One region of the Thioalkalivibrio sp. ARh3 genome, then DNA from elsewhere that is predicted to be linked to it. Evidence: predicted binding sites of a transcription regulator. Region 1 holds the regulator's gene; each other region holds the start of a gene.
What was found. Region 1 encodes sigma-54, which starts transcription at its own class of promoters, with help from an activator protein. Its sites were predicted from a motif close to TGGCANGNTNCNTGCTT; they were not measured.
Positions count from the first base shown of each region.

Region 1 (7,916 bases):
ACAGCGGCGTCACGCCCGGTCAATGGTGCCAGGTCACGCTCGTAATGCGGGTTGGGCAGGCAGCGCACGTCGAACACGAAGTCGGAGTCCAGCGGGGCCCCGTGCTTGAACCCAAATGACTGGAACAGCAGGGAGAGGCGCTCCTCTCCCAGCAGCCCGACGCGATCCCGAAGGGTGCGCGCGAGGTCGTGCATGGACAGACGGGAGGTATCCACGGTCAGATCGGCCTCGGCCGCGACATGGCCGAGCCAGTCGCGTTCGCGCTCGATCGCGTCAACCAGGGGGACGCCGTCGCGCGCCAGCGGGTGTCGCCGCCGCGTCAGGTGGTAACGCCGCAGCAAGACCTCGCTGGAAGCCTGCAGGAACATCACCTCGACCTGCAGGCCCTTGCCCCGGAGTTCGCGCAGCAGGTCGGCAAAGCCCTCCAGCGCCGCCAGTCCACTGCGGACATCGACCCCGACCGCCAGATGCCGGTCTTCGTCGGCATCGTAGTCACCGCTGCGGACCTGCTCGATCAGCCCGGGCAACAGCGGCAGCGGCAGGTTGTCGACGCAGAAATAGCCGGCGTCCTCCAGGGTGTGCAGGGCAACCGTCTTGCCGGAACCCGACAGGCCACTGACCAGCAGGAGTCGCATTCAGCCCTCCGGGTCCGGGTTGGGGACGGTGGTTGCAGGGATCGCGCGGTGGTACGGCGGCTCCTCGGGCTCGCCGCTCATCTGCCTGCGCTGGCGCGCGCGCAAGTCGTCGCCGGCGACGTAGCCCTGCATGTGCAGCATGTGGTTGCGCACCGCCGCCTCGATCATGACCGCGATGTTGCGCCCCGGCGCGACCGGCAGGCTGATCAGCGGGATGCGCAGTCCGAGGATGTCGATCTCCCCGCGGCGGCCGTTCAGGCGATCGTCCGGCACCGGCGAGGGCTCGCTGTGGTCGCGCAGGTCAATGATCAGCCGCAGGTACTTGCCGCCCTTGATCGCGGAGTCCCCGTACATGGCTCGGACGTTCAGCACCCCCAGCCCGCGCACCTCGAGCAGGTCCTGCAACAGGGCCGGGCAGTGTCCGCGCACGATATCCGGGGCAATGCGGGCGAACTCCGGTGCGTCGTCGGCAATCAGCCGGTGCCCACGCGAAATCAGTTCCAGCGCCACCTCGCTCTTGCCCACGCTGGAGGCCCCGCTGATCAGCACGCCGATCCCCAGGATCTCCATGAACACGCCATGGCGCACCTCGAAATGGGCCAGCCGCTGCTGCAGGAAGTAGCGCAACAGGGAAATGATCTCGTGACTGCTGGTAGAGGAGCACAGGATCAGCGGCAATTGCTCCTCGGGGACATGGGGCATCTCCGAGAACGGGCAGGTATCCTCGGCGAAGATCACCGCGGTCGTGCCCGTACGAGCCATCTCCAGGATCAGCTGCTCGCGTTGTGCATCGCTCAGCCGCGCGATATAGCGCGCCTCGAAATCGCCGATGACCTGGATGCGGTTCGGCCTTATCAGGTTGAGGTGTCCGGCCAGGGGCAGGTCGTCGCCATCACCGCCGACCAGATTGCGGTCGGGAGCGGCCTGCTCGCCGTGCACATAGCGCAGATCCAGACGATTGCCCATCGCCTGGATCAGGGCCTCAACAGTGATATCGCGCGCGATGCCGCCCTCCCCCAGTGCCTCGTTCATCCGTGAACCTCCGGAAGAGGTTGCGTCAGCTGTCGGGACAGAACAGACACGGTGGGGCGCCCCATGTTCAGGCGTCGCCGAAGGCCCGGGTCAGTTCACGCTCCATGACCTCCGCGTCACCGGCTCGCCGCAGGGAAGCGATATTGTCGGGCTGAGAAAGTCCGCGAGCCAGCTGCGCCAGAAGATCCAGGTGCTCGCTGGTCGCCGCCTCGGGCACCAGCAGCGCGATCAGGATGTCCACCGGCTCGTGATCCATGGCGTCGAAATCGACGCCCTGATCCAGTCGCAGGACTGCGACCCGGGGGGCATCGAGCTCGGCCAGACGCCCATGGGGGATGGCCACGCCGTGTCCCAGACCGGTGGAGCCAAGCTTCTCGCGGGCAGACAGGGCCTCGAAGATGGCCCCACTGGCCGGGCCGGCGGATTCCTCGCCGCCGACAGCCAGCAACTCGCCCAGGGTCTCGAGCGCCCGCTTCTGACTGGAACACTCGGGCTCCAGGCGAATACGGTCGCGGGTGATCAGCTCGGCAACGGTCATTACGCTACAGGGCCTGCTCGCGGTTGCGCTGGGCACCCTCGGCACGGTGGTGGTCCTTGACCTTTTCCTTGTGCTTGATCAACTGACGATCCACCTTGTCGATCAGGCCGTCAATCGCGGCGTACATGTCCTCGTGACTGGCTTCGGCATGAATGTGATTGCCGCTGACCTGGAGGTTTGCCTCCGCCTTGTTGTGCAGGTTCTGGTTCTTCTCGTGGGTCAGCACCACGTGCACGTCGATCACCTTGTCGAAGTGACGCTCCAGCTTCGCGAACTTTTCGTTCACGTAGTCGCGCAGGGCGTCGGTGATATCCACATGATGGCCGGTCAGGTTGATCTGCATGGTCAGGCTCCTTTTTGCTTGTTTCCACTCGGCATGCTCGCCATCTGCCGGCGTTCGCTGGAAGACGGGATATGCATGGCCTCGCGGTACTTGGCCACGGTGCGTCGGGCCACATTGATGCCCCGATCCGACAGGATCTGGGCCAGTTTTGCGTCGCTTAGAGGCTTGTTCGGCGTTTCGTCACCGATCAATTCCCGAATCATGGCACGGATTGCGGTCGCCGAGCATTCGCCGCCATCGGCGGTGCCAACATGACTGGAAAAGAAGTACTTGAACTCAAATACCCCGCGCGGGGTATGCATATATTTCTGCGTGGTCACCCGCGAGATGGTCGATTCGTGCATCTCCAGGGCCTCGGCGATGTCGCGCAGGATCAACGGCTGCATCGCGACCTCTCCATGCTCCAGAAAGCCCTGCTGTCGTTCCACGATGGCCTGGGCCACTCGCAGGAGGGTGTCGTTACGACTGTGCAGGCTCTTCAGGAACCAGCGTGCCTCCTGCAACTGATCGCGCATGAACGCGCTGTCACGGGCATCGGAGACCTGCCGCACCATACCCGCATAGAGATCGTTGATGCGAATGCGCGGCGCAATCTCCGGATTCAGGTCCACACGCCAGCCATCGCGGTCATGGCGGACGTAGACATCCGGCACGACGTATTCCGAACTGGGCTCGCTGATCTGGGCACCCGGACGCGGGTTGAGGGTGCGGATCAGGTCCAGCGCCCGCGCCAGCTCGTCCGGGTCGCGCACCCCGGACTGACGCTGCAGGGCCCGGTAGTCCCGCTTGGCCAGGCTCTCCATGCCATTTTCCAGGATGGCTCGAGCCGCGTCGCGCGCCGGGGCATCCGGCGCCAGATGGCCCAACTGGATCTCCAGGCACTCGCGCAGGTCCCGCGCGCCTACGCCCAGGGGATCGCACTGCTGAATCCAGTGCAGTACCGCCTCGACCTCGTCGACCCCCACGGGTTCGTCTTCGCCCTGACTGATCATCTCCGCCAGCGCCTCGAGCTCACCGTCCAGATAACCATCCGGAGTGATCGCGTCGATCAACGCCGCGCCGATCCGCTGGTCGCGCGGGGTCAGGTGGCTCAGATGCAACTGCCAGAGCAAGTGGTCCTGCAGGCCCTCGTCCTCGCCGTCGGAGGTATTCTCCAGCGGATCGCGGTCGTCCAGGCCGCGCGGACTCGGGGCGGGCTCGTAGATGTCGTCCCAGCGGCTGTCGGTACTCAGCTCCTCGGGGATCACGTCATCGCCGGCCGTGTCGGCCTGCATGCGATCCCCCTCGACCAACTCGCCCCCTTCCTCCGGACGCTCGGTCGGGGCTTCCTCGCCCTCGTCTTCCACCTGCTCGAGCATGGGGTTGCTTTCCAGCGCCTGCTGGATCTCCGCCTGCAACTCCAGCGTGGAAAGCTGCAGCAGGCGGATGGCCTGTTGCAGCTGCGGGGTCATCGTCAACGTCTGCCCCAGCTGCAGATTGAGCCCGGGCTTCAGCATCGCGGTTTCAGGTCCAAGGTGACCATCAGAATCATCTTAAAAGGAGTCGTAGGTCCATGTGCACCAAGGCGGTTCACAGCCGAAAGTTATCGCCAAGATACACCCGGCGCACCTGGGGGTCGTCCAGCAGTTCCTGCGGGGTACCCGCGCTCAGCATGCGACCCTCACTGAGAATATAGGCCCTGTCGCAGATTCTCAGGGTCTCGCGCACATTGTGATCGGAAATCAGCACGCCGATTCCACGTTCAGCCAGGTGCCCGATCACGGCCTGGATGTCGCCCACGGAAATCGGGTCCACGCCGGCGAACGGCTCGTCCAGGCAGATAAAGCGCGGATCACCGGCCAGCGCCCGGGCAATCTCCGCACGGCGACGCTCGCCCCCGGACAGGGCAATCCCCGGGCTGTGGCGCACCGTCTCCAGCTGGAACTCCTCGATCAGGGCATCGCCGATGCGACGACGCTCGTGGCGATCGAGCTCGCGCCGCAGCTCCAGTACCGCCTGCAGGTTGTCCCACACACTCAGCCGCCGGAAGATCGAGGCCTCCTGCGGCAGGTAGCCCAACCCGGCCCGGGCCCGCGCGTGAATCGGCGCCCGGGTGATGTCCCGGTCACCCAGCGTAATACGACCACGATTCGGTCGGATCAGGCCCACCAGGCTATAGAAACAGGTCGTCTTGCCCGCCCCGTTCGGGCCCAGCAGCCCCACCACCTCTCCCGGGGCCAGGTCGACATCGACACGATCCAGCACTGTACGCTTGCCATAGCGCTTGGTCAGTTCGCGCCCGGCCAGATACCCGGCCATTGGAGCCGGTTGGCCGCCGGCCGCCGCTGACATGCTGGAGTCCACCTCGGTCATTCGTCGTCTTCGCGGGGCTGAATCCTGATCCGCACACGCTCGTCATCGGTCTCGCCCCGCTCGGCCTCGATGATGTCGGTCTCCAGGTCGTAGACAATGCGCTTGCCACGCGCCTCCTCGGCCGCCGTGACCACATGCGCCTGATCGGTCAGGATCACCCGGTCCTCGTTCAGGAGGTAATCAATCCGCAGTGCGGTGGCGATGCGCATCTCGCCCGTCTCCGGATCCGGCGACTCGAGCCGCGCGGGCTCGCCGTGGGCCTCCATCTCGTAGGGGCGCCGGTCGCGGCTGCGCACATAGACCTTGTCCGCCTCCAGCGTCATGTCCCCACGGACCACCACCACATCGCCGGTATAGGTACTCACCCCCCGGCGGTCGTCCATCTCTGCGTGATCCGCTGTGATCTCCACGGGGAGGGGCTGCTGCTGGGCGATGACCGGCGAGATCAGCATCAGCAAGGCACTTCCCATCAACACGGGCCACGCGAGCCGAGCGAGCGGCGACCCACCACGTTCAGTCATCAGCGGCTTCCTCCTCGCCTGACTCGCTGTAGAGTGTGTACACGTCATGGAACAGCTCTATGGTATCCCCTCGCGAGTCCACGCGCAGACCCGTGCCCCGCTGGAAAAAGCCGGGCTGATCAAGCGTCGAGAACGCATCGGACGTGGCGATCATGATGTCGGTCGCCACCGTCACGTCGGCGGACTCGATCACCGTGCGCACGCGTTCGGCACGCTCGGGCTGCACCCCTCGCGTGGGGCCGATCAGGTCCAGGGTCTCGTCCATGGGCCGGTGCAGCGCCTCGGGCGCGGTCCAGTGCCATTCGATACCGCCGGCGTCAAAGATATCCAGATCGGGGTCGTCGATCAGCTGCGGTCCATCACGGCCAAACTCGCGCAGCCGCGTTCCGCGCAGGCGGTGGCTCAGTTCGCCATCCTCGCCGGTCGCGTGCAGCGTGAAGCCCTCGATCTCCAGCGTCACCTCGCCCTCCGGCTCATGCTCGCTGGCAGCAGCGCCGGTCACCAGCGCCGCCATCGGCACCAGGATCAGCGCCGCCAGTCCGGCCGCCCATTTCATCCGTCAACATACTCCGCGAACAGTGCCTCCAGGCGCCCCTGGGCTGCCAGCAGGCCCTCGCAGACCTCGCGCACCGCGCCGCGCCCGCCAGGGGCCTGCGTGACCCAGTCGGCATGCCGCACTACCAGCGGGTGGGAATCCGCCACCGCGATGCCAAGGCCCACGCGGCGCATCGCCGGCAGATCGACGATGTCGTCGCCCACAAAGGCCGCCGCCTCGGGCGCATGCCCGGTCTGCTCCAGCAACTCGTGCAGTGCAGCCCCCTTGTCGCGCCGTCCCTGCACCAGATGCTGCACGCCGAGATCCCGCATGCGGTGCTCGACCACCCCGGAGGTGCGGCCGGTCAGGATCGCGACCTCCAGCCCCCCGTCCAGTGCCAGGCGGATGCCGTGCCCGTCGCGCGAGTGAAAGGCCTTGTACTGCTCGCCGGCATCCCCCATGAACAGGCTGCCATCGGTCAGCACGCCATCGACATCCAGGATCAGCAGGCGCACGGCCCCCTGGCGGTGGCGCAGCGTCTCGTCGTGACGGTCCATCAGGCCACCCCCGCGCGCAGCAGGTCGTGCATGTTCAAGACGCCAACCAGTCGCTGGTCGTCATCCACCACCGGCAGCGCGTTGATGCGCTTGCTCTCCATGGTCTCCAGCGCCTCCACCGCCAGCCACTGCGGGCGGGCGGCATGCCCACCCCGCGTCATCACTTGGCCGATGGTCAGGGCCTCCAGACTTTCGCCACGATCCAGCGTGCGCCGGAGGTCGCCATCGGTAAACACGCCCAGGATATGCGCCTCGGGATCGGCGACGATCACCAGCCCCAGCCCCTTGCGTGTAATCTCGAACAGGGCGTCCTTCAGCGGGGCCTCCGGCGCCACGCGGGGGATCGCATCACCCGTGTGCATGATGTCCGCGACATGCACCAGCAGGCGCCGCCCCAGTCGGCCACCGGGATGCGAACGGGCAAAATCGTCCGCGGTGAAGCCGCGCGCATCCAGCACCGCAATCGCAAGGGCATCGCTCATCGCCAGTGCGGCCGTGGTGCTGGAGGTCGGGGCCAGGCCCAGCGGGCAGGCCTCGCGCTCGACCGAGACATCCAGGTGCACGGTGGCGTCCTGCCCTAGGCGCGACCCCGAATTGCCAGTCAGCGCGATCAGCGGTACATCCAGCCGCCGGATCAGCGGCAGGATGGTCAGCAGCTCGTCGGTCTCGCCGGAATTGGACAGCGCGATCACCACGTCGTCGCGGGTGATCATGCCGAGATCGCCGTGGCTGGCCTCGCCGGGGTGGACGAAAAACGCCGGCGTCCCAGTGGAGGCCAGGGTCGCCGCCAGCTTGGAGCCGATATGGCCGGACTTGCCCATGCCGGTCACCACGACCCGGCCGCGGCACTCGAGGATGTGGCGACAGGCCTCCAGGAACGCATCGTCCACGCGGTCGGCCAGCCGCCGCACGGCCTCGGCCTCGTTGTTCAGGACCGCCAGGGCCAGCTTGCGGGTGGTATCAGGATTGAAATTCATGCGGTTGCCGTCATTCCGAGATGGACAAGGTAGCCCGCGAACACCGCGAGCAGAAGCCCCCCCTGCCAGCGCCGCAGCTGGCTGCCACGCGCCAGGGCAAATACGAACAGCGCGGCGGTCATGCCGAGCATGACCGGGTAGTCGCGTACCAGCACCTCGGGCTCGATCGCCAGCGGCGCGATCAGCGCGGGAACTGCCAGCACGGCCAGCAGGTTGAACAGATTGGAACCGATCACGTTGCCGATCGCCAATCCCGCCTCGCGGCGGAAGGCCGCCACCAGGGAAGTCGCCAGTTCCGGCAGGCTGGTCCCGATCGCCACGATGGTCAGGCCGATCACCAGGTCACTGATGTCCAGCTGCTCCGCGATTCCCACCGCACCCCAGACCACTAGCTGGCTGCTGGCAATCAGCAGCGCCAGGCCAAGG
Region 1 covers NZ_KB897947.1:2,027-9,942, forward strand. Annotated here, with positions in the region: gene rapZ (RNase adapter RapZ) at 1-635, opposite strand, end outside; gene hprK (HPr(Ser) kinase/phosphatase) at 636-1,667, opposite strand; gene C995_RS0100030 (PTS sugar transporter subunit IIA) at 1,735-2,205, opposite strand; gene hpf (ribosome hibernation-promoting factor, HPF/YfiA family) at 2,210-2,548, opposite strand; gene C995_RS0100040 (RNA polymerase factor sigma-54) at 2,551-4,044, opposite strand; gene lptB (LPS export ABC transporter ATP-binding protein) at 4,118-4,879, opposite strand; gene lptA (lipopolysaccharide transport periplasmic protein LptA) at 4,897-5,421, opposite strand; gene lptC (LPS export ABC transporter periplasmic protein LptC) at 5,414-5,977, opposite strand; gene kdsC (3-deoxy-manno-octulosonate-8-phosphatase KdsC) at 5,974-6,513, opposite strand; gene C995_RS0100065 (KpsF/GutQ family sugar-phosphate isomerase) at 6,513-7,490, opposite strand; gene C995_RS0100070 (calcium/sodium antiporter) at 7,487-7,916, opposite strand, start outside.

Region 2 (7,916 bases), on a different contig from region 1:
GGCGCGGTGGAAGATCCAGAGGGCGAGGTGGCGCCGGCACCGTTGCCGAGCAATCGCAGCGCGAATGTCACCCGCAACTACGAGGTGGATCGGCGCATCAATCATATCCGCGAGGCACCGGGCGGTATTCGCCGAGTGTCCACCGCGGTGGTTGTGGACTTTCGCGAGCAGGTGGGCGAAGACGGCGCGACCGAGAGTGTGGCCCGCGACGCGGAGGAGCTCGAGCGTATCGAGGCCCTGGTACGCGAGGCGGTTGGATTCTCGGAGGCGCGTGGCGATACGCTGAACGTGGTGACCGCACCGTTCGAGGCACCGGTGGAGGAGATGGTCGAGGACGAGGTGCCGTTCTGGTCGCAGGCATGGTTCCTCGAGATGGTCAAGATCGGCGCAGGCCTGCTGCTGGCGCTGATCCTGCTGCTGACGGTGGTGCGCCCGGCACTGAAGCAGTTGACGGCTCGGCCGCCGCGCGATACGCGGGATGATCAGCAACGGGCGCTGACCGATCAGTCCGAGGACGATGGAGCCAGCGCGCCGGCCGGGTCGCCGTCGGCCGTGGCCGCCCTGACCGGGCCCAAGGGGCCGGATCAGCAGGAGATGGACCTCGAGGCGGTACGCGAGATGGTGCGCGAGGACCCGAAGCGCGTGGCACAGGTAATGAAGACCTGGTTGGGTGACGATGGCCGCTGACAAGCAAGCCAAGAAGATGGATGGCGCGGAACGCGCCGCGGTGTTCATGATGAGCCTCGGCGAGGATGCCGCCGCCGAGGTCATGCGCCACATGGGGCCGAAGGAGGTCCAGAAGATCGGGACCGCGATGGCCTCGATGGAGCGCATATCGCGCGCCGATGTGGACGCCGCGCTGCACGATTTTTCCACGCATGTTCAGGAACAGACGGCGCTCGGCGTGGGTGCTGACGAGTACGTGCGCAGCGTTCTGGAGAACGCGCTGGGCGAGAAGGCCTCGGGTGTGATCGACCGGATCCTGCTGGGGCGCAATTCCAAAGGGATCGATGCCCTGAAGTGGCTGGATCCGCGCGCGATTGCCGACATGCTGCGTAACGAACATCCGCAGATCGTCGCGATCGTCCTGTCGCACCTGGACTCCGACCAGGCATCGGACACACTGCAATATCTGCCTTCCCGGGTGCAGAGCGACATCGTAATGCGTATTGCCACCCTGGATGGCATCCAGCCGCAGGCGCTGCAGGAACTGGACGAGATCCTCGATCGCCAGCTCTCGGGAAATGCCGCCAGCAAGACCTCGATGCTGGGCGGGGTGCGCACAGCGGCCAACATCATGAACCTGATGGAGGGCTCTCGCGAGGCCGAGATCATGGAGACGATCAAGGAGTCCGATTCGGATCTGGGCGGCCGCATCGAAGAAGAGATGTTCGTGTTCGAGAACCTGGTCGACATCGACGATCGCGGTATTCAGACGCTGCTGCGCGAGATCTCCACGGACTCGCTGGTGCTGGCCATGAAAGGCGCCGAAGAGGAGCTCAAGGACAAGATCTTCCGCAATATGTCCAAGCGCGCGGCCGAGATGCTGCGTGAGGACCTGGAGGCCAAGGGCCCGGTCCGCGTCAGCGAGGTCGAAGGGGCGCAGAAGGAGATCCTGGCGGTGGCCCGTCGTCTGGCCGAGAACGGGGAGATCGTGCTCGGCGGACAGGGTAGCGAGGCGATGTTGTGACCTCGCGTCCGGTTGCCCAGGCGCAGCTCGAAGAGCCCGATGCATCGCTTTGGGAGCCGCCGGAGATTGGCGAGGAAGGGCTGCGTCCGCCACGCCGGCTGCCTACCGCTGCCGAGATCGAGGAGATCGAGGAGCAGGCGCGCCAGAACGGATTCGAAGTCGGTTACGCCGAGGGGCACGAGATCGGAAAGCAGGAGGCCGAGAAGGCCGCCCGCGCGAAGTCCGACAAGAAGCTGCGCGAGACAGTCGCTACCCTGGAGTCCCTTGCCGGTGGCCTGACCGACCCCCTCGCCGAGGCGACTGACCAGCTGGAGCCGGAACTGCTGGCCCTGACGGTCGCACTGGCCCGCAAGGTCCTGAATGCCGAACTCACCACCCGCCCCGAGCTGATCGAACGGGTACTGCACAAGGCCCTGGAGCAGCTCCCGGGGCGGCACCAGGAGGTGCGGGTGCATGTTCACCCGGAGGACCGCGCCCTGCTGGACGACTATGCGCAGTCGCTGGATGCGCGGGTGCACTGGATCGCCGACTCCAACTTGGCGCGGGGTGGCTGCCGCGTCGAAGCCGGCGCCGCGTCTGTGGATGCCTCGCTTGAACGTCGTCTGCAACAGGCGGTTGAGGCGGTCTGGGGCGAACTGGTAGATCCTGCCGATTCGATGCCGTCCGAGAATGGGTCGGGATCGGAGGAGGAGTCGTGAGTTCGCGTCTCGACTCCCTGCGCAAGCGCGGACAGGAGCAACTGACTACGGGGCTGCTGGATCGCCTGCAGCAGTCGCGTGGGCGGCTGGAACGCGTGCATCCGCCACAGTCCGAGGGTCGGCTGTCGCGGCTGACGGGCCTGACTTTCGAGGCCGAGGGCCTGCGTCTGCCGATGGGGGGGCGCGCACTGATCCACGGCGAGACCGGGATGGCCGTTCCGGCCGAGGTCGTCGGGTTCCAGAATGACCGGACGTTCCTGATGCCGGAAGAGCTGGCCTCGGGCCTGACGCCCGGTGCGCGCATCGAGCCGCTCGACGCCCAGCGCGAGATCCCGGTCGGGGACGCGCTGCTGGGGCGCGTGATCGATGCCAACGGCCAGCCGCTGGACGGCAAGGGGCCATTGCGCGCGCGTGATCACAGCCCACTTTCGGGGCGCCCGATCAACCCTCTGCAGCGGGCGCCGGTACGGGAGCCGCTGGATGTCGGCATTCGCTCGATCAACGGGCTGCTGTCGGTCGGACGGGGCCAGCGTCTGGGCCTGTTCGCCGGTTCCGGCGTCGGGAAGAGTGTCCTGCTCGGGATGATGACCCGCAATACCAATGCCGATGTGATCGTGGTCGGGCTGATCGGGGAGCGTGGGCGAGAGGTCAACGAGTTCATCCACGAGATCCTGGACGAGGAGTCTCGACAGCGCACCGTGGTGGTGGCGGTACCGGCGGACCAATCGCCGCTGCTGCGCCAGCATGGTGCCTGGGTGGCCACGACCGTGGCCGAGTCGTTTCGTGATCGAGGACTCAATGTACTGCTGTTGATGGATTCGTTGACGCGCTTTGCCCAGGGGGCGCGCGAGATCGCGATGGCGATCGGCGAGCCGCCGGCCTCGAAAGGCTATGCCGCGTCGGTCTTCGCGCGCCTGCCCCAGCTCGTGGAGCGGGCCGGCAACGGGGATGTGGGCGGTGGCTCGATCACGGCGTTCTACACGGTGCTGGCCGAGGGGGATGACCAGAACGATCCGATCGTGGACGCGGCACGTGCGATCCTCGACGGGCACGTGGTCCTGTCGCGCGAGATCGCGGAGACCGGGCGTTATCCCGCGATCGACGTGTCGGCGTCGGTCTCGCGAGTGATGAGCGCGCTGATCACGCCGGAGCACGAACGGGCAGCCCGACGCTTCCGCGACCTCGCGTCGACCTACATGCGCAACCGCGACCTGATCGCCGTGGGGGCCTACCGCAAGGGTGCGGATCCGCACCTGGACGAAGCGGTGGCCATGCATGACCGGATCGAGGCCTACCTTGGTCAGGGTCGCGACGAGGCCATCGGGTTTGATCAGGCGCGCGACGAACTGCTGGCGCTGACCGGAGGCGCCTGATATGGACTCTCGGCGGCTGGAGCGTCTGTTGCGTCTGCGACGCATCGAGGAAAGCGAGGCGACCCGCCAGCTGGGGACGCGACTGCAACAACTGGACGCGGTGGAGGCTCAACGGACTCAGCTCGAGGGCTATCAGCTGGAGTATCTGCGCGCGCCGCTACCCGACGATACGAATCGACTCAAGTGGCTTTCCGGGATGCGGGATCAACTGCGCCACGCGCTGGAACAGCAGGACCTGCGTGCCCAGGCCGCGGGGGCGCAAGCGGAGCAGGCGCGCCAGGAGTGGCTGCTCCGTCACCGGGCCGTGATGTCTCTGGAGAAGCTGCTCGAGCGGCGCGTTGCCGAACAACAACGGGAGGCCGACCGGAGGCGTCAGCACGAACAGGACCTTTGGGCGACACGGCAGGTGCATGCCCGCACGCAGGATCCGAGTGGCGACTGGCAAGGTTCTTGAATAGTAGAGACGGGTAATACCCAGCCCGGCCGTGTGAGCCGGGCAATGAATCAGAGGATCCATTGATGATCGCGACAAGCAATTCCGGTCAGGGGATGATGCCGCTACTGCAGTTGCTGGGGGGCGGCGGTGACCTCAAAGACCTGCAGGCCCTGGAGGGCCTGGAAGGTCTGAAGGAGCTGAAGACCGCTGACGGGCAGAGTTTCCTGGACATCCTTCAGCCACAGCTCGAGGCGTTGCTGGCCGATCTGGGCGTCGGCGAGGAGGAACTCGACGGGCTCGACCTGGAGGCGATGCTGGTCCGTCTCCAGACGTTGATGGACGAGGATGGGATTGCCGCCGAGATGGACACCGGCGGCAAGGAATTGCCGCTGGCCGCGCTGATGCCGGCAGTGGATGATCGCCCTGCTGCGCCGGTCGCGCGGACAAGCCAGAGCGAAGACGGTGGCGGCGCACGCGAGGTCAAGCCACTGCCCGCGGCGGTCATGCGGCTGTTCCTTGAATCCAGCCAGAACGCGACCGCACAGGGCAACGCAAACGGGCCAGGAGCGGCCGCGGATCTGCTTGGCCCGAACAGCCGGTTGTCGCGCGAGAACGTCCTCGAGCTGCTGGCGCAGTGGATGGCCCAGGGGAGTGATGCGCAGCGGGGGCAGGCCCGCGCCGAACCCCTCGCCGGGATCCTGCCGGCGCACGTACAGGCCGCGGAAGGCAGCGAGGCTTCGCGCAGCCCGGTTCGTCTGGACCTGACCCGCCTGCTGCAGCCCGGGGGGGAGCGCGAACTGAGCGACCAGATCCGCATGCTGGCGCGTGCCCAGGGCGGGCGCACCGAGATCAAGCTGCACCCCCCGCAGCTGGGGACGCTGGATGTGCGCCTGAATGTGGACGGTGATCGGGCGACCGTCCAGTTCATCAGCACCAATCCGGTCACCCGGGAGGTACTGGAGGCCGCGATGCCCCGCCTGCGCGAGAGCCTTGCCCAGAGCGGGCTCACTCTCGAGGATGCCACGGTGTCGGATCAGGCCGCCGAGGAGCGTGAGGGCCAGCAGGCCCGGGCCGACGGAGCCGTGGCAGCGGAAGACGCGGACGAGTCAGAGATCGACGACGAGCAGGGCGCGGACAGCACCCTGTCCATCCTGAACCGTCGCCTCGATCTGTTCGCCTGAGCGCTGCTTTTCTTCAGGGGCCGGGACCGGCCGCCCGCCGGTCCTGTAACGGTCCGCCCGCTCCATCATCCCGCCAAGATCCCGTCTTCTACCGGGGCTGGCGCGGCTGAATCTTGACGATTCCCTTCCCCGGTAACGCGCTGGATTCCCGTCAGTCCGTATCGACCGTCTTGTAAGTCACTGAACTCAAGCACAAAAATGATATTGGCACCGGCTTTGCAATGACATCACGCAATAGTCAGGGTGAGCCTGTGCCATCAGCATGGGCGGATGCGAGAACTTCGAGGGCGGGAAATGGCGGAAAAGGAAGTCGAACTGGAGGAAGAGGGCGCCGGCAAGAAGGGCAAGAAGGGGTTGATCCTGCTTGTCATCCTGCTGGTGCTGGTGTTCGCCGGCGCGGGGGGCGCCGCGGCGTGGTTCTTCCTGGCGAGTGGTGCGGACGAGGACGAGGCCAGTGAGGAAGGCCCGGCCGAGCGCCACTACCACGGGCTGGAGCCGATGACGGTGAATATCGACGGGCCCGGCCGCATCCGCTATCTGCGGGTCGAGCTGAGCGTCGTTACGACCGACCCCGAGGTGATCGAAGGGCTGGAGCGGCATATGCCGGCCGTGCGCAACGACGTGCTGGGGCTTCTTGGTGAGATGCACTACGACGACCTGAATACCCGCGAGGGCAAGGAGTCCCTGGCGGAGGATCTGCGCGATGCCATTGCACAGATTCTCGAGGAGCGGGACGCGCCACACGATGTGGAAGCGGTGCGTTTCAACGAATTGGTCATGCAGTAGGTCCCGCCATGGCGCAGACGGACATTCTCAGTCAGGACGAGATCGACGCCCTCCTGCATGGCGTCGATGACGGCGATATCGAGACGGAAGATCCGTTTCCGAATGACGGGCAGGCTCGGGAGTTCAACTTCGCCACGCAGGATCGCATCGTTCGTGGGCGGATGCCCACGCTGGAGATGATCAACGAGCGGTTTGCACGACATCTGCGGGTCCGTCTGTTCAACATGCTGCGTCGGTCGGCCGAGATCTCGGTGGTCGGGACTCGGGTCTCCAAATTCTCGGAGTACATGCACTCCCTGTTTGTCCCCACCAGCCTGAACCTTGTCCGGGCCCATCCGTTGCACGGGACGGGGCTTTTCGTGTTCGACCCGAAGCTCGTGTTCATCCTGGTCGACAACTTCTTCGGCGGCGACGGGCGCTTTTATACCCGCATCGAGGGGCGTGATTTCACCCCGATGGAGATGCGGGTGGTCCACGGCATCCTTGAGGGTGCCTTCGAGGACATGACCAAGGCCTGGAAGCCGGTGATGGATCTGCGTTTCGAGTTCCTGAACTCGGAGGTGAACCCTCAGTTCGCGAACATCGTGTCGCCCACCGAGATCGTGGTGATCAGCGAGTTCCATATCGAGCTTGATGGTGGTGGCGGCAATCTGCATTTCACGTTGCCGTACTCGATGATCGAGCCCATCCGTGAACAGCTCGATACCGGCCTGCAATCCGACCGATCGGACGTGGATCAGCGCTGGATGAAGGCACTGGAGGAAGAGATCCAGGATGCCGAGGTCGAGATCAGCTCGATCCTGACCGAGACCGAAGTGACCGTGCAGGAACTGCTCGACATTCAGCCGGGCGACATCATCCCGATCGATCTCCCCGAGATCGTGACCTTGAAAGTCGAAGACATCCCGCTGTTTCGCGGGAAGTTCGGCGTATCCGACGGCATGAATGCGATCCAGGTGACGGATCGCATCATCAAGCGATAGAGGGCTGCACCCATGGCAGACACCGACGACGACCAGAAGAAAGAAGATGAAACTCGGGCCTCCGAAGAGGAGGGCGATGTGACGACGGAAACAGCCGAAGGCGCCGAGGGCGATGCGCCCGAGGAAGACCAGGACGCCCTCGCGGACGAGTGGGCCGCAGCGTTGGCCGAGCAGAAGGAGACCGACGGCGAAGAGACGGCTGATCCCGACGAACTGCTGAACGAGGCGCAGGCGAACGCTGCTGGGGGCGAATCAATGGATGCGCTGACCGGGGCGGAAAAGCGGGAGCGCAAGCACAAGCCCGACCCGGACGCCGAGCCCCTGAAGCCGGAGGAGCTGGCGGCCTCGGCGGGTATGTCGGCCGAAGACATCAATCTGCAGATGGTGCTGGATGTACCGGTCACCATCTCGATGGAGATCGGGCGCAGCCGAATCCCGATCCGCAACCTTCTGCAGCTGAACCAGGGCTCGGTGGTGGAGCTCGACCGGCTCGCAGGGGAGCCGCTGGACGTGCTGGTCAACGGGACTCTCATCGCGCACGGCGAGGTGGTGGTGGTCAACGAAAAGTTCGGCATACGGCTGACCGACGTGATCAGCCCGAGTGAACGAATCCGCAAGCTCAAGTAACGGATGAAACTACGCTTTCTACGCTCGCTGGCAGTCCTCGGACTGGCCGGCACAGGGGGGCTCTGGCCCGCGATCGCCCTCGCCGAGGAGGCGAGTGGCGGGATCTCGGCCGCCGCTCATCTGACGCAGATGATCGGCGGTC
Region 2 covers NZ_KB897949.1:141,412-149,327, reverse strand. Annotated here, with positions in the region: gene fliF (flagellar basal-body MS-ring/collar protein FliF) at 1-687, shown strand, start outside; gene fliG (flagellar motor switch protein FliG) at 677-1,690, shown strand; gene C995_RS0107650 (FliH/SctL family protein) at 1,687-2,388, shown strand; gene C995_RS0107645 (FliI/YscN family ATPase) at 2,385-3,761, shown strand; gene C995_RS0107640 (flagellar export protein FliJ) at 3,763-4,215, shown strand; gene C995_RS0107635 (flagellar hook-length control protein FliK) at 4,281-5,378, shown strand; gene fliL (flagellar basal body-associated protein FliL) at 5,673-6,164, shown strand; gene fliM (flagellar motor switch protein FliM) at 6,173-7,147, shown strand; gene fliN (flagellar motor switch protein FliN) at 7,160-7,774, shown strand; gene fliO (flagellar biosynthetic protein FliO) at 7,778-7,916, shown strand, end outside.
Region 2: a site for sigma-54 is predicted at 5,584-5,600, ahead of fliL (flagellar basal body-associated protein FliL). Genes of this name have one in related genera too.

Region 3 (7,916 bases), on a different contig from region 1:
GTCTGCGTGGTCTGGTCGCCCGTACCGTCCAGACCCACGACCAGACCGTAGCCCACCAGCTGGTTCTCGCGCACGCCGAACACGCTGGCCACGTCCTTGACCCGCTCGGTGTAGGTGCGTTCCTGCATCGCGGCCTGCTGCTGGATGGCCGTCTGGGCCTGGGCCCCGGCGATCCCGCCCAGCAGCAGCCCGATGGCGGCCATCAGACCGGGGAGCACACGCCCTGCGACGCGGCGCATGCTGCGCTGATGCGACTTGTACCCTGTTCGTTGCATCTCGGCTCTCCCGCTCAGAACGGCCACCAGGGGCTATTGAAGAAGCGGGTGATCCACCCGGGCGTATTGCTGTCGGCCAGTACCCCCGTGCCGCCGTAGTAGACCCGTGCATTGGCCACCTGCGTCGACAGGACGGTGTTGTTGGTCGTCACGTCCACCGGGCGCACGATGCCGCGAAAGCGCACGTACTCCTCGCCCTGGTTGATGCCCAGCCACTTCTCGCCCTGTACCACGAGATTGCCGTTCGGCAGCACCTCGGCCACGGTCACGGTGATCTCGCCATCGAGCTGATTGCTCTGCGAGGAATCGCCGGAGCCGTCAAAGTCACGGGTGCTGGTATTGCTGGCCCCGAACAGCGGGCGGCCTCGGTGGGTCGCCTCGCCACCGAAAGCCTGCAGGTTGCCGAGGTCCAGGTTCGAGTCCTTCTGCGTGGAGGTGGAGGCGGATTTCTGGGCCTGGGTGCTCTCGGCCAGGATCACGGTCAGGATGTCGCCCACCTGACGTGCCTTGTAGTCCTCGAACAGGCCCTGCTGATGCGCGACCTGGTAGATGCCGCCATTGTTCTGGGCCTGCGGCACCGGCTGCGGGGGCATCACGGGGTTGTAGTCCGGGTTGTCGCCGGGCATGGTCGGCTGGGTGGCGGCGCAGGCGGACAGCACCGCCACGGCCGCCAGGCCCAGGATCGGTCGCATCAGGATCTCAAGGCGGTTCATCGCGCTACCCGATCGTCTGGTTGATGAACTGCAGCGACTGGTCGGCCGCGGAGATCGCCTTGGAGTTGACCTCGTAGGCGCGCTGGGTCTCGATCATGTTCACCAGCTCCTCGGCGATATTCACGTTCGAGGTCTCCAGCGAGCCTTGCACCAGGGTGCCGGTGCCGTTCAGACCGGGCTGGGCCTGCTGGGCGACACCGGAGGCCGCGGTCTCCTGGAACAGGTTCTCGCCGATCGCCTGCAGTCCCGCCGGGTTCACAAAGTCCGCCAGCTGGATGTTCCCCAGCTCCACCGGTTCGGCCTGCCCCGGGATCTGCGCGGTCACGGTCCCGTCCTTGCCGATCGCCAGCGACTGGGTATCTTCCGGCACGAACAGGCCGGGCTGCAGCGGATAGCCGTTGGACATCACCACCTCGCCATCGGCATTCAGCTGGAAGCTCCCGTCACGCGTGTAGCCGATATCGCCGTTGGGCATCATGACCTGGAAGAAGCCCCGTCCCTCGATCGCGACATCCAGCGAGTTGTCGGTCTGCTGCAGGTTGCCCTGGGTGAACATCTTCTCGGTGGACACGGCGCGCACGCCGGTACCAACCTGCAGACCCGAAGGCAGTTGCTGATCCTGGGTGGCCTGCGCGCCCGGCTGGCGCACGGTCTGGTAGATCAGGTCCTCGAACACCGCGCGGTCCTTCTTGAAGCCGGTGGTGTTCACGTTGGCCAGGTTGTTCGAGACCGTCGACATGCGCGTGTGCTGCGCGTCGAGGCCGGTCTTGGCAATCCACAGTGCCTGGTTCATGGTGTTCTCCTGTCAGTCCTGCAATGGGGGCCGCGTCAGCCGAGGCCCAGCAGCCGGTTGCTGCTTTGTTCCAGCGTGTTGGCGCTGTCCATCATCTTGACCTGCATCTCGAAGTGGCGGGACAGCTCGATCATCCGCGTCAGCGCCTCGACGGTGTTCACGTTGCTGCCTTCGAGCATGCCCGAGACCACCCGTACCTCGGCATCCACTGGCGCCTCGCCGCCATCGGCCATGCGGAACAGGCCGTCATCGCCGCGCTCCAGCTCGTTCACGTCCGGATTCACCAGGCGGATGCGTTCGATCGCGGCCAGGGCCTCCGGACCCACGCCCTGTGGGCGGACGCTGATCGTGCCGTCGGTGCCGATCTCGATCTTCTCCGCCGGCGGCACCGCGATCGGGCCGCCATCCCCAAGAACCTGATGCCCCTGCGCCGTGCGCAACAGGCCAAAGGCATCCACATGCAGGGAACCCGCACGGGTGTAGCCTTCCTCGCCGTCCGGTCCCTGCACGGCGATGAAGCCCTCGTCCTCGATCGCGATATCCAGTTCGCGCCCGGTGCTCTGCATCTGTCCCTTGGAGAAGTCCGTGCCGTCGGTGCCAAGCTGTGCATAGTCGCGCGAGTCGAATACCGGACCACGCACGGGGACGGTGTTCGCGTTGGCCAGCGCCTGGCGAAAGCCGTCGGTATTGGCGTTCGCCAGGTTGTGGTTGTTGACCGCCTGCGCGTGCATGGTCTCCTTCGCGCCGGACATCGCGATGTAGAGAAATCGATCCATGCCTGTGCCCTCGTGTCCCTGTCCCTGACCTAACGGATGTTGATGATGGTCTGGGTGACCTGATCGGCCGTGGAGATCGTCTGCGCGTTCGCCTGGAAGTTGCGCTGAGCGGTGATCAGGTTTACGAGCTCCTGGGCGATATCGACGTTCGAGGCCTCCAGGGCACCGGCCTGGATCTCGCCCAGGTTGCCACTGCCCGGCGCACCCAACGTCCGATCACCGGCGGCGAACGTCTCCGCCCAGAGGTTGTTGCCCAGCTGCTCGAGCCCCTGGGGATTGCGGAAATTGGCCATCGCGACCTGCCCCAGCACCGAGGACTGGCCGTTGGTGAAGCGCGCGAACACCGCACCACTGGAGTCGATGTCCACCCCCGTCAGGTTGCCCGAGGCAAAGCCGTTCTGGCCCAGGTCGTTGACCGCAAAATCCCCCCCGTACTGCGTCGTACCGCTAAAATCGATCTCGAATACAAGTTCTTCGGCACCATTACCCAGGTCGTCACTCGGTACGACTACCTCCGCCAGTTCGGGATCGACGCTCTGCAGGCCTCCACTGCCGTCGAACTCCAGAGCGAACGATCCATATTCCGTCCCATCCACAGCTACGTGGGCTGTCCACTCGCCCTGTTCCTCGCCCTTGACGAAGTAAAGGCTCGCATCACGTGAAGTCCCTAGAGAGTCGTAGATCGTCAGGGACGTCGAGTAGTTATAGCTATCCGGCTCATCAACGCTGAAGTCTTCCTCCGGGGGGGGCTCGGCGCCCGACTGCAGGTTGAGCAAGGCCTCGATCTCACTGGTGGCCTGCGGAGCCGAAGCCCCCGTCTGTAACCGAATATCGTCTGAATCCGAGCCGAAATCCGTGTCGGTACTGCCGGGATCCTGTGCGGAAAAGCCCTGCAGTCTCTGCCCCTGGTTGTTCACCAGATAGCCATCACGGTCGACCTGGAACTCACCAGCACGGGTGTAGTAATTGCCGCCCTGATCGCTGACCATAAAAAAGCCCTCGCCATCGATCGCGAGGTCCAGGCCGTTCTCGGTGAACTCCATGCGTCCCTGCGAGAACTGCTGGGATACATCCAGCAACCGCGAGCCGCCGCCGGTCGCGGTCTGACTGACGCCACCAAAACTCTGGGCGAAGACATCACCAAACTCCGCGCGCGAGCGCTTGAAGCCCGTAGTGCCGGCATTCGAGACGTTGTTGCCGGTGGTCTGCAGGTCGGCCTGTGCCGAGTTCAGTCCGCTCAATCCGATATTGAAGGGCATACTGGTCTACCTCCGTTAGAGTCCGTCAGCTGCTGATGCGCCGGACATCCGAGAAATTGATCTCGCCAAGGCCACGGACCATCAGGCCCAGGCTGGAATCGTCACCTACCGAAACGCTCTCGACGCGGGCGTCGAGGAACACATCCACTGCTTCATTGCCGGAACCGCTCTGGGCCGACGCCCGGAATTCATATACGCCCGGGGCCGCCGGCGTCCCGTCATCGCGCAGGCCATCCCAGGTGAACTCCTGCAACCCCTCGCTGGCCGAGCCCAGGTTCATGCTGCGGATACGCTCGCCCGTCGGGCTGTACACCTCGACCTGCAACTGGCCGGTCGACTGTTCCAGATCCACCGCGCCACGCACCGCGCCATCCGCCCCGAGTTCGCCGAATTCCGTCGGGACCAACACGTCCTTCCCGACCAGGGAGGCTGCCTGCAGGGTCTGGCTCTGCCCCATGGACTGCGCCAGTTGCTCGAACGACTTGGACAGCTCCTCGATCCCGGTCACCGTCGAGAACTGCGCCATCTGGCCGATGAATTCGCCGTTCTCCATCGGTTCGAACGGATCCTGGTTCTGCAGCTGGGTCGTCATCAGCTTGAGGAAGTCGGACTGCCCCAGGCGGTCATCGGCCCCCTCGTCCTTCTGGGGACGAGACAGCCCCAGGCGGTCCAGCATGTCGGGTGAAATCTGTGTCATGTACGAACTCCGCTTTAGCCCTGGCCGATCTGCAGCGTGCGCTGCAGCAGCTGGCGCGAGGTCTCCATTACCTCGACGTTCGCTTCATAGTTGCGCGAGGCCGACATCATGTTGGCCATCTCCTCGACGACGCTGATCGCGGGCCGGAAGATGTAGCCATCTTCGTTGGCCTGCGGGTGGTTCGGTTCGTAGTGCGGCTGCGGCGGCGCCTGCGATTCGTCAATGCCCGCCACCCGCACGCCGTTGGAGGCACCATTCGGGTCGGCCTGATTCATCACCGTCTGGAACAGCACCTGCTTCGACCGGTAGGCCTCGTCGGGGCTGCTCGCCACGGTATTGGCATTGGCGAGATTCGACGCGACGGTGTTCAGTCGCACCGACTGCGCGCTCAGCGCCGAGGCCGAGGTGTTGAACAGCTTGAACAGATCACTCACGAAATCACTCTCCCGTAGCCATCAACGACGGCCCTACTAGCGCTCGCCCCGCAGGGCATCACGGATGCCGGAAACCCGGCGGTTCAGGAACTCGAGGCTGCTCTGGTACTGCAGGGAGTTTTCGGCAAAGGCCGCGCGCTCGAGTTGCGGGTCCACGGTGTTGCCATCCAGCGACGGCTGCGACGGCACGCGATAAAGCGTCTCCATCGATCCGTTGGCACTACCCGCACCGCCGGAGCCGATGTGGCCCTGATGCGTGCTCGCCATCGGCATGTTGCCGCCCTCGCCGGCAGCCGCCTGCAGCACCGAGCGAAAGTCGATATCGCGCGCCTTGTAGTTCGGCGTATCGGAATTCGCGATATTCGAGGCCAGCAGCTCCATCCGCTTCGCACGGACGTTCACCGCCTCCGGCAGGATGCCCATCGCCTTGTCGAGAGAAAGACTCATCCGTCGTACCCCGTCCGCCTGTGGCGCACTTCAGGTTCCTCGGGACGAAACCGCTTCGCCCCGCACGACAGGGACGAAGCAATTGGTGTGCCACTATGGGCTGATGGATGTCTGGAGAGGGGTGCCGCGGTCGTGGGGGACGACCGGGTGGCGCAGCGCCAAAGGCGCGTCAGCCCTTCAGGCGAAGGACCGAGCCGTACTCGGTGCGCACCGTTTCGAAGGCCTGGGTGTAGGGGCCCGCGGTCTCGGAAGCGCCAAGAAACAGATAGCCACCGGGATTCATCTGGCGGGCGATTCCGTCAAGAACCTGGCGCTTGGTCTCGGCGGAGAAGTAGATCAACACGTTGCGGCAGAACACGATGTCGAACTTTCCCAGGGCCGCGTAGCTGTCGATCAGGTTGAGTTTCTGGAAACGGCAGCGGCGCTGGATCTCCGGACGTACGCGGTGCCCATCGGCCACGGTCTCGAAAAAGCGGGCGCGGCGCGCTTCGCTCAGGCCGCGCACGATGCTCAGCCCGTCGTAGACCGCGCGCCGGGCATCGTCCAGGATCTTCTCCGACAGGTCCGTACCCACGATCGACACCGGCACCACCCGCCTGGGCCTCGACTCTTCCCACTCGGACACCACCATGGAGATGCTGTAGGCCTCCTGCCCGCTGGAGCAGCCGGCCGACCAGACCTTGATCCCCGCGCCCTTCTCCGCGCGCTCCGGGAGCAGCACATGACGCAGGATCTCGAACGGGAAACCATCGCGGAACCAGGAGGTTTCGTTCGTCGTCATCGCGTCGATCACCCGCGTGCGCAGGCGCGGGTTTGGGGCCTGGCGCATCGCGTGCAGGAGCTCCGGGACGCTCTTGTAGCCGAACTCGTCCAGCAGCCGCGAAAGACGGCTCGACACGAGATACTGACGGCTGTCGCCCAGCACCAAGCCACAGCACTCGGAGAGGAAACGCGAGAACTCCTCGTAGTCGCGCGAATCGATCACGAAGTCATCCCTGAAGCTCGGAGATACGGACGAACAGGCACGTTGATGACGAATCCTTGACAGCGGGGCCCAAGAATCCAACCGGGGCACGACCGCCCCCTGCTGGACGGGTGCAGTATACGTGCAACCGCGCGCCCGCTGACAGCATCACACCAGGTAATGGAGGCGGCGCGCGATGGCCGCCGGCGCTCACACGGCCGGCAATCCCCTTCCGCCCCCATGCCACAACGCTTGAATCTGCCGATTGACACAGGCCGCGGGGACACCGGTTTCAATCCTTGCGGGTCTGCTCAAGCACGGCTTCGGCCAGCTCATCGGGATTGAACTTGGACAGGAACGCATCCGCCCCTGCCCGCTTGACCATATCGGTATTGAACTCCCCGCTCAGAGAGGAGTGGAGCAACACCCTCAGGTCCTTCAGCCGGTCGTTCGTCCGAATCCGGGCCGTCAGGGTATAGCCATCCATCCGCGGCATCTCGATGTCCGAGATGACCATCTCCACCACATCGCCCACATTGCCGGCCTCGGCCTGCTCTTCAAGATAGTCCAGTGCCTCGCGACCATCCTTGAAGACCAGGTATTCCCAGCCAAGACCCTTGATGGCACCCTCGATCTGCTTGCGGGCGACCAGCGAGTCATCGACGATCACGATCTTGCGCTTCCCGATCCGCTCGCGCTCTTCGTCGGCCTCCGCGCGCACCGCGTCGGACACGTTAATGGGCAACGGATTGACGATCGACAGCACCCGTTCGACATCGATGATCTCGACCAGCTTGTCGTCGATCTCGGTCACGGCGACCAGGAAGGACTCGCGCCCGGTCCCCCGTGGTGGCGACTTTACGTCTTCCCAGTTGACGTTGACGATCCGGTCCACGGCCGAGACCCAGAAGCCCTGCACCGACCGGTTGAATTCGGTCACCACCACCTTGTGGTCGTCCGTTTCGCCCACGGCCGTGCGCAGCCCCATCGCGCGTGCAAGGTCAATGATGGGGACCGTCCCGCCTCGCAGGGTGGCCACACCCCGCACGACGCTCAGTGAACCGGGAATCTGCCGCAACGGTGGTGAAGGGATGACCTCGCGCACCTTGAACACGTTGATCCCGAAGGTCTGCGAGCTCCCCAGATGAAACAGGAGCAGCTCCATACGGTTCTGCCCCACCAGCTGGGTCCGTTGATTCACATCGTCAATGAATTGACTCATTGCCCTGCACTCCCCCTTCGCCCGGCGACTCGCCACCTCGACCCGCCGGACCCAGTGTGCACCCCCAGGACCGGCGCTGTCATGCCACAAACCGCCGCTGTATGCCGATTGCATGCGTTATTGACCCGGTAACGGCCACGCCCCGCCACTCTTGAGGATGCAACACTAACCGTCTGGCATGTTTTCTGCTTGTGTCTGCCCGAAAACCTCTCGATTATCGACGAGCCGGCGCGCACGCAGACCATGAATGAGCCATTTCTCCAACCCGTTGTTCGCTCCCGGTGGCTCGCGGCCGCGGCAGGGATCTTTCTGGCCCTGGGATCCATCCCCGCTCAG
Region 3 covers NZ_KB897948.1:315,176-323,091, forward strand. Annotated here, with positions in the region: gene C995_RS0106280 (flagellar basal body P-ring protein FlgI) at 1-239, opposite strand, end outside; gene flgH (flagellar basal body L-ring protein FlgH) at 290-988, opposite strand; gene flgG (flagellar basal-body rod protein FlgG) at 993-1,781, opposite strand; gene flgF (flagellar basal-body rod protein FlgF) at 1,817-2,557, opposite strand; gene flgE (flagellar hook protein FlgE) at 2,587-3,816, opposite strand; gene C995_RS0106305 (flagellar hook assembly protein FlgD) at 3,842-4,513, opposite strand; gene flgC (flagellar basal body rod protein FlgC) at 4,528-4,947, opposite strand; gene flgB (flagellar basal body rod protein FlgB) at 4,984-5,394, opposite strand; gene C995_RS0106320 (protein-glutamate O-methyltransferase CheR) at 5,564-6,379, opposite strand; gene C995_RS0106325 (chemotaxis protein) at 6,651-7,580, opposite strand; gene flgA (flagellar basal body P-ring formation chaperone FlgA) at 7,824-7,916, shown strand, end outside.
Region 3: a site for sigma-54 is predicted at 5,471-5,487, ahead of flgB (flagellar basal body rod protein FlgB). Genes of this name have one in related genera too.